One region of the Crystallibacter crystallopoietes genome, then DNA from elsewhere that is predicted to be linked to it. Evidence: riboswitches for the same ligand, from Rfam matches in the RefSeq annotation. Region 1 holds a riboswitch; the other holds the start of a gene.
What was found. A riboswitch is a leader RNA that binds a small molecule or an ion and turns the genes downstream of it on or off. The one in region 1 is predicted to bind glycine.
Positions count from the first base shown of each region.

Region 2: another riboswitch for glycine. It lies ahead of glyA (serine hydroxymethyltransferase); the one in region 1 lies ahead of ppsA (phosphoenolpyruvate synthase).

Region 1 covers NZ_CP018863.1:651,075-655,280, reverse strand. The annotation lists gene AC20117_RS03145 (siderophore-interacting protein) at 1-162, shown strand, start outside; gene AC20117_RS03140 (YnfA family protein) at 213-551, shown strand; gene AC20117_RS03135 (FG-GAP repeat domain-containing protein) at 573-1,748, opposite strand; glycine riboswitch at 2,006-2,103, shown strand; gene ppsA (phosphoenolpyruvate synthase) at 2,443-4,206, shown strand, end outside.
Region 2 covers NZ_CP018863.1:2,020,282-2,024,487, forward strand. The annotation lists gene treS (maltose alpha-D-glucosyltransferase) at 1-1,112, shown strand, start outside; gene AC20117_RS09540 (ICP22 family protein) at 1,282-2,193, shown strand; glycine riboswitch at 2,355-2,452, shown strand; gene glyA (serine hydroxymethyltransferase) at 2,602-3,933, shown strand; gene AC20117_RS09550 (amino acid permease) at 4,079-4,206, shown strand, end outside.

The DNA.
Region 1 (4,206 bases):
TGGGAAACCACAGTGGAATCCACCCGGCCGTTCTACGCCTGGATCGCCGGCGAGGCCGCGGTCATCCGGGAGCTGCGCCGTTACCTGGTGCGGGACGTCGGGATCGACCGCAAGCAGGTGGCGTTCATGGGTTACTGGCGGCAGGGCAAGGCCGAAGCCTGAGGTCCATGCGGATTGGCCTTCCGCTGCCCGGCGTCGGCGAGAATTGAAGTATGACCATCGCCAAGTCCGTCCTGCTCTTCGCCCTGGCCGCCCTCGCCGAGATCGGCGGCGCCTGGCTGATCTGGCAGGCGGTGCGCGAAGACCGGGCCTGGTGGTTTGCCGGGCTGGGAGTCATGGCCTTAGGTGCCTACGGCTTCATCGCCGCGCTCCAGCCTGATGCCAACTTCGGCCGAGTGCTGGCCGGCTACGGCGGGATCTTTATTGCCGGCTCGCTGGCCTGGGGCATGGTGATGGACGGTTTCCGGCCGGACCGCTGGGACTATGTCGGGGCCGCGATTGCCCTGGTCGGCGTGGCCGTGCTCATGTACGCCCCGCGCGACGGCGCCTGACCCCGGCCGGACCCCGCCTGTTCAGAACAGCTCCACCACACCCCGCCCGGCAAGGCCCAGCGGTACCGGGAAACCAGTTGTGCCGTCGCCCGTGCCCGGCAGAAGCAGGAGCATCCCGGCCGCGTTGAGGACAATCAGGTCGGACCTTCCGTCGGCATTGAAGTCGCCGGGCGTGGCAACGGACATCACTCTGAACCGCACTCTTCCAGCCGGCACCGGGTCCTCAACCTGCCCGCTGCCGGTTCCGGCCAGCAGCCAGAATCTGCCGGCTGCGTCCTGAGATATAATGTCGGCCGTTCCATCGCCGTCGAAGTCGCCGGGGGAGAATACGCGGGCGGGCGGGCGGCTGCCGTGCAGGATCAGCGTCCGCGGCCGCAGGCCGGACGCGCCTCCCCGATGCAGCCAGAGCGCCCCGCCGTTGTCGCGGGTGATGACGTCGGGCCGGGAATCGCCGTCGAAGTCGCCGGGCAGGAAGAAATCGCGCACGCCGGTCCAGCCCGAGCCGAGTACCCGGGGATGCGTGGTCCCGCCATAGCCGTCGCCGGGGTGGAGCAACAGCACGCCGTTCCGGTGCAGGGTGAGGATGTCATGGCGGCCATCGCCGTCGAAATCACCGGCCGAGTCCATCGCCCTGGCCGCGGGCCACTTCCCGGCGCCGGTACTCGCCGTTCCCAGGCGGCCGGCCGGGGACGACGGAACAAACCAGAGGGATCCGTCCCGCATGCGGGCAAAGAACTCGCTCCGGTTCTCCGGGGAGAAGGTGCGCGAATAGACCCGGACCGGCGGTGCCTGCGCCGGCGTCGTTTCATAGTCGTCTGCCGAAGCCTCCACATTGCCGCTGAGGGTCACGCCGCGCCAGTCCGGCGTCAAGGACAAGACCCGGTGGTAGCCGTCGGGGTGCCCGTCCAATGCGTCCCGCCAACTGTAGTCGTAGGTGAGGACGGAGCCCGGCGCGGAGAATTCGAAGCCTTCCAAAGACAGCTGCCCGCCCACCACCGGCTCGCCCGCAATCACCGGCGGCGAGACAATTTCGATGTCCCGCGGCACCAGCCCGACGGCGGGCACTGCGGCGGGGGTACTGGTCGAGTGTGAGGGCAGCTTGCCGGCTTCCAAAGCCGGCTGCGGAACAAACAGGCATAGGACGCAGACAATTCCGGCCAGCCGATGCTGGCCGCCGCGGGCCTGGGCATGCGCCATCTCTGTTTCCCCGAAGGAGGCTGTCCGGATCCGCCCCGCCCGGACCTTTCAGAAGTACTCTCCAGCGTACGCCGCGCCTGCTCCGCGGGGAACGGGCACAGAACGTGCCGACGCTTGGTCGAGGCCGGATATTGCTTCGGTCCCGTCACAATTGCCCTGCATTGCGAAAAATAAAGCGATTCACGCATTTTGCTTGCACGATGCCACCTCTGCACGCTACCGTGTGAGCCTGCTCACCTAGCGGTGGGCAGTGCTTATGATCTGCGGCGGGAGAGTCCTGCCGGTACATTCAGCAGGCGCCGTAGGAGCAAACCCTCCCCGGGAATCTCTCAGGCCCAAGTACCGCCGCGGATAGGCAACTCTGGAAAGCAGTCAGGCAGCAGTCTGGCTCACCGACGGTGCAAGCGGCGCCTGCGAGAGCAGGGGACGCGGAATCTCTCAGGTCCATGACAGAGCGGGGAGGAGCCCGAATCAAAGTGTCACAGCAGTGGCACTTGAACGATGGAGTTCCTCATGACCATTTCACCTGCCTCCACCGCGATGGGCGAAGCCCCTCACCTTGATCGCCACAACGCCGAAGCCAGCGAGAACTCCACCACGGTGGAAGCCAGATAGTCCTGCCCGGACAGCCCTGGGCATTACCGATTTCGTTCACAGCGCTGATCAGCGCGTTCACGCATAGGAGCACAACGCCATGACCGACGTTCTTTGGTTTTCCGAACTTGGCCTGTCCGACCTCGAGAGGGTCGGAGGCAAAAACGCCTCCCTCGGCGAGATGATCCGAGGCCTGGCCACGGCCGGGGTCAGGGTTCCTGACGGTTTCGCCACGACGGCGGACGCCTACCGGCGTTTCCTGCGCGAGTCCGGCCTTGACGATCGGATCGCCGCGATCCTCCACGACTTGGACAGCGACGACGTGACCGCCCTGGCCGAGGCCGGCACGCAGATCCGGGACCTGATCCGCCATACCCCGTTCCCGGCAGGTTTCGAGGAGCAGATCCGGGCCGCGTACGGCGAGCTGGTTGAAAGCCACAGCGGGGATGCGGAGGTGTCCTGGGCGGTCCGCTCCAGCGCCACGGCCGAGGACCTGCCGGATGCTTCCTTTGCCGGCCAGCAGGAGACCTTCCTGAACATCCGGGGCGTGGAGAACATCCTCCATGCGATCAAGGACGTCTTTGCTTCGCTCTACAACGACCGGGCCATTGCCTACCGCGTCCATCACGGCTTCACCCATTCGGAGGTTGCCCTCTCGGCCGGTATCCAGCGCATGGTCCGCTCCGACATCGGCACCTCCGGCGTGATGTTCACGATGGATACCGAGTCCGGCTTCAACGACGCCGTGTTCATCACCTCCTCCTACGGTCTGGGCGAAGCCGTGGTCCAGGGAGCGGTGAACCCTGACGAGTTCTACGTGTACAAGCCTGCCCTGGCCGCGGGCCGTCCGGCGGTCCTCAAGCGCGGACTCGGCGAAAAAGCCGTCCAGATGACCTACACCGAGTCCCGCGAGGTCGGCCGGACGGTCGATTTCGTACCCGTGCCCCGCGAGCAGCGCGGCAGGTTCAGCCTCAGTGACGCCGAAGTCGAACAGCTCGCCCGGCATGCGGTGGCGATCGAAGCCCATTATGGCCGTCCCATGGACATTGAGTGGGGCAAGGACGGCGTGGACGGTGAACTGTACATCCTGCAGGCCCGCCCCGAGACCGTCCAGTCCCGCCAGGCCAGCGGCACCATTTCGCGCTACCAGCTCAACGAGCACTCCAAGATCCTGGCCGAAGGCCGGGCCATCGGTCAGCGGATCGGCGCTGGCCAGGTGCGCGTGCTGACGTCGATCGACCAGATGGCCTCGTTCCAGCCCGGCGACGTCCTGGTCGCGAACATGACCGACCCGGACTGGGAACCGATCATGAAGAAGGCCGCGGCGATCGTGACCGACCGCGGCGGCCGCACCTGCCACGCGGCGATCATCGCCCGCGAACTGGGCATCCCGGCTGTGGTCGGCACCGGAAACGCGTCCCGGGTCCTGGCCGACGGCGCACCGGTGACCGTCTCCTGCGCGGAGGGCGAGGCCGGACTGGTCTACGAGGGACTGCTCGATTACACGCTGCACGAAACCACTGTGGACACGATGCCGCCGGCGCCGGTTCAGATCATGATGAACGTAGGCACCCCCGAACAGGCCTTTAGCTTCTCCCGGCTCCCGCACAGCGGCGTCGGCCTGGCCCGCCTGGAGTTCATAATTAACCGGCAGATCGGCATCCACCCCAACGCCCTGCTGGCCTTGGAAGGCGAGATCGAGCGCCCCGCCGCGCTGTCCGACTACACGGTGCAGCAGATCCGGGAAAAGACTGCCGCCTACGACGGGCCCCGGGACTACTACGTCCGCCGGCTGGCCGAGGGCATCGCCACCATCGCCGCCGCCTTCGCGCCGGAACCGGTGATCATCCGGCTCTCGGACTTC
Region 2 (4,206 bases), 1.4 Mb from region 1:
TGAGCATTGACGACATCAAGTCCACCTCCGCCAATGGCCCCGACCTGTCCTACGACTTTGTCACCCGCCCCGGCTACCACCACGCCCTGGTCACCGCGGATACCGAATTCCTCCGGCTGACCCTGCGTCTGGCCATGGAGATCGGCGTGGACCAGGCCTCCCTGGTCCACGCGCTGCAGAACCATGACGAACTGACCTACGAACTGGTGCACTTCACCACCAAGCACAAAGACGATATCTATGAGCTCGACGGCGAGGAACTGACCGGCGCGGAACTGGCCCTTAAAGTGCAGCAGACCTTGCGGGACGGCATTACCGGGGAGGCCGCACCTTATAACTTGGTCTTCACGGCCAACGGCATTGCGTGTACGACGGCGAGCGTGATCACCGCGGTGCTGGGCATCAAGGACCTGAGCACCATCACGCCGGAGCAGACCATCGAGGTCCGCAAGGTGCACCTGTTGCTGGCCATGTACAACGCGCTGCAGCCGGGCGTCTTCGCGCTCTCCGGGTGGGACCTGTGCGGCATGCTGACGCTGGACCGGTCGCAGGTGGCCCCGCTGCTGTCCCGCGGCGACACCCGCTGGATCAACCGGGGCGCCCACGACCTGATGGGAGTCAACCACACCGGACAGGCTCCGACCTCCGGAATGCCCAAGGCCGTCAGCCTGTACGGGACGTTGCCGGACCAGCTCGCGGACGAGTCCTCTTTCGCGCGGCAGCTAGCCAAAATTCTGGCCGTCCGGGAGCAGTACGGCATCGCCAAGAGCGCCCTGCTCGATGTTCCGGACGTCTCACACCGCGGCATGCTGGTCATGGTGCACCAGCTGGAATCGGGCGATTGCGAAGTCACCGTCCTGAACTTCTCTGACCAGGAGATGGCCGGCACGGTGCGCTCCGAGCAGTTGGAAACCGGAGCCTTGGTGACCGATCTGTTCAGCGGTGAAGAGGTGGGCAGTGTGGATGATCTGCACAGCTTCTATATCCAGCTGGAGCCGTACCAGGGAACCGCGCTGCTGGTGACCCTGCCCGAAGAAGAGGAGCCGGACACGGAGGCGGCGGCTGAGGCGGAAGCAGGCGCGGACAGGGACGCGGGCACGGCTGCCGGCTGAGCCTGCGGCGCAGGCACGTCAGCCCCTGTCACGTCCTGATCTGGGGTAATGCCCAGCGCGCTCCGAATGTGACCAGCATCTCACATGAAAACGCGGTAGGCGGGGAACCGGTTCGGTGGAACCGGCGTTACCTTTCCGTAACTTTGCCTACCCGAAGTGTGTGTGAAATATGGCTGAAGACTCCTCCGCCGAAGATAAGCCGAAACTCCTCGGCCTCAACGGTGCCCAAACTATTGCCTCCGCCCTGGCCGCTGTGACCTCGGCCTTCGCGGGTTCCTTCCTCGGTGTCGCGGGAACGCTGATCGGCGCTGCCCTTGGTTCGGTCATCGCCACGGTTGCCGCAGCCATCTACGCCAGGACGCTGAGTTCCGCCGCCGTCGCGGCCCGGAAGACCCTGCCCGTGCCGCGGCTGCGCGGCCTGCGCAACGGCGGCTTGCCTGCGAGCGACGACGGAACCGAGCGCGCCGGTGTTCCCAGTGCCGTCGCGGATTTCAAGGCCAAGCTCACTGCCCGCCGCTTTACGCCCCGGACCTGGGTGAAGATCGGAGTGGTCAGCGCAGCCTCCTTCCTGATCGCCATGGCAGGCATCACGATGATCGAACTGGGAACCAGCAAGCCCATTTCGGCTTTGGTTGCATCGTCGACCAGCAGCACCCCGGCCGCCGAGCAGCAGACAACCTTGGGCCGCGTCCTGACCGGAACCGCGGCCCCGGCCGAGGACGGAAGCGAAACCACGGAGCCCGGCGAGGCTGAGCCCGGGCAGGTCGACGACGGCGCCGGCCAGACCGGGACTACAGGCGAGACCTCCGGTGATACCTCCGGAACAGACGGATCAGCAATGGTCGAGGACCCGGCCACCGACCAGACCGACGGCACGGGGCCGGTGGAGACCGTGCCCGAACCGGTTCCGGCGCCCGGCTCCGAAACGGGCGAAGTAGCGGAGCCGGAAGTCGTCACCGACTCCGGCGCTGGCCAGCAGGATGCCGGGCAGGAAGCCGTGCCGGACGACAGTGGCGCCGTCGATCCGGCACCCGTGGACAGCGGTCTGACCGAAGGCGACCAGACCGGCACCGAGCAATAAGGCCTGCCCAGGCGACGCCGGCACTCAGGTGAGTGCCGGCGTCGTACATCGTCTGCAGCGGATCCGCCGCTGACTAGGCAGTAAAGAAATGATGTTGCGTTAGCTCCTCGCGTGCCGCTAATCTGTGTGAGGCGGGTCACGAAGCTGTGGCCCAACGCTTTTGATCTGCGGCGGGAGAGTCCTGCCGGTACGTTCGTCAGGCGCCGTAGGAGCAACTCCTCCCCAGGAATCTCTCAGGCCCACGTACCGCCGCGGCTAGGCAACTCTGGAAAGCAGCCGGGCAACCGGCTCACCGACGGTGCAAGCGGCCCCCACGGGGGCGGCGGAAACTCTCAGGTCCCAGACAGAGCGGGGAGGAACCCGAATCATCGTGGCGTGTTGTGCGCTGCCTGAAATATGGAGTTCCTTATGACCATCCAGTCACCGTCCACTTTCCAACAGGTCGTGTCCCCGAGCCTGAACAGCCAGCTGTCCGAGCTGGACCCCGAGGTCGCCGCCAAGATCGACGACGAGCTCACCCGCCAGCGCGACGGCCTGGAAATGATCGCCTCGGAGAACCACACCGCCGCCGCAGTTATGCAGGCGCAGGGCTCCGTGCTGACCAACAAGTACGCCGAAGGCTACCCGGGACGGCGTTACTACGGTGGCTGCGAGCACGTCGACGTCATCGAGCAGTTGGCCATCGACCGCGTGAAGGACCTGTTCGGGGCGGCCTACGCTAACGTCCAGCCGCATTCCGGTGCCCAGGCCAACGCGTCGGTCATGCACGCGCTGATCAAGCCCGGCGACACCATCATGGGGCTGAACCTGGCCCACGGCGGCCACCTGACCCACGGCATGCGGATCAACTTCTCCGGCAAGCTGTACAACGTGGTTCCGTACCAGGTCCGCGAAGAAGACCACCGGATCGACATGGTGGAAGTGGAGCGCCTGGCCCACGAGCACAAGCCGCAGCTGATCGTGGCCGGCTGGTCCGCCTACGCCCGCCAGTTGGACTTCGCCGAATTCCGCCGGATCGCCGACGCCGTCGGTGCCTACCTCATGGTGGACATGGCGCACTTCGCCGGCCTGGTGGCCGCCGGATTGCACCCCAGCCCGGTGCCGCACGCCCACGTTGTCACCTCCACCACGCACAAGACGCTGGCCGGCCCGCGCGGCGGCATCATCCTGACCAACGACGCCGACGTCGCCAAGAAGATCAACTCGGCAGTGTTCCCGGGCCAGCAGGGCGGGCCGCTGGAGCACGTCATCGCCGGCAAGGCCGTGGCCTTCAAGATTGCTGCATCGCCGGAGTTCAAGGAGCGCCAGGAGCGCGTGCTCGCTGGAGCAAGCATCTTGGCCGAACGCCTGATGCAGCCCGACGTCGCCGCCAAGGGCATCTCCGTGGTTTCCGGCGGCACGGACGTGCACCTGGTACTGGTGGACCTGCGCAACTGCGAACTGAACGGCCAGGAAGCCGAGGACCGCCTCGCGGCCATCGACATCACCGTCAACCGCAACGCCGTTCCGTTCGACCCGCGCCCGCCGATGGTCACCTCCGGCCTGCGGATCGGAACGCCCGCACTGGCTACCCGCGGCTTCGGCGAAGCGGCCTTCACCGAGGTAGCTGACATCATTGCTGAGGCGCTGATCGCCGACGACGAGGCAAGCCTCGCCGATCTGCGCCACCGCGTGGAGGCCTTGGCCGCCGCGCACCCGCTCTACCCGAACGTGGCACCGCTGGCAACGGCCGGCGCCTAACCGGGACTGGCAGGGACCGCGGGGCCCCTGCCCAGGGGCCGGCCGCATACATGGGGAAGCGGCCGGCGCCCTGACCAACCTGCATGCAACCCACAACCAGGGCCATGCAGCCATGCGAAATATCCTCGCTCTGAAGGAGTAGTAAATGAAAGATGCAACAGTGCAGTCATCCGGGGCACCCCATCTGGAAAGACAGCTGAGCAACCGCCACATCCAGCTGATTGCGATCGGCGGTGCCATCGGCACGGGGCTTTTCATGGGCTCGGGGAAAAC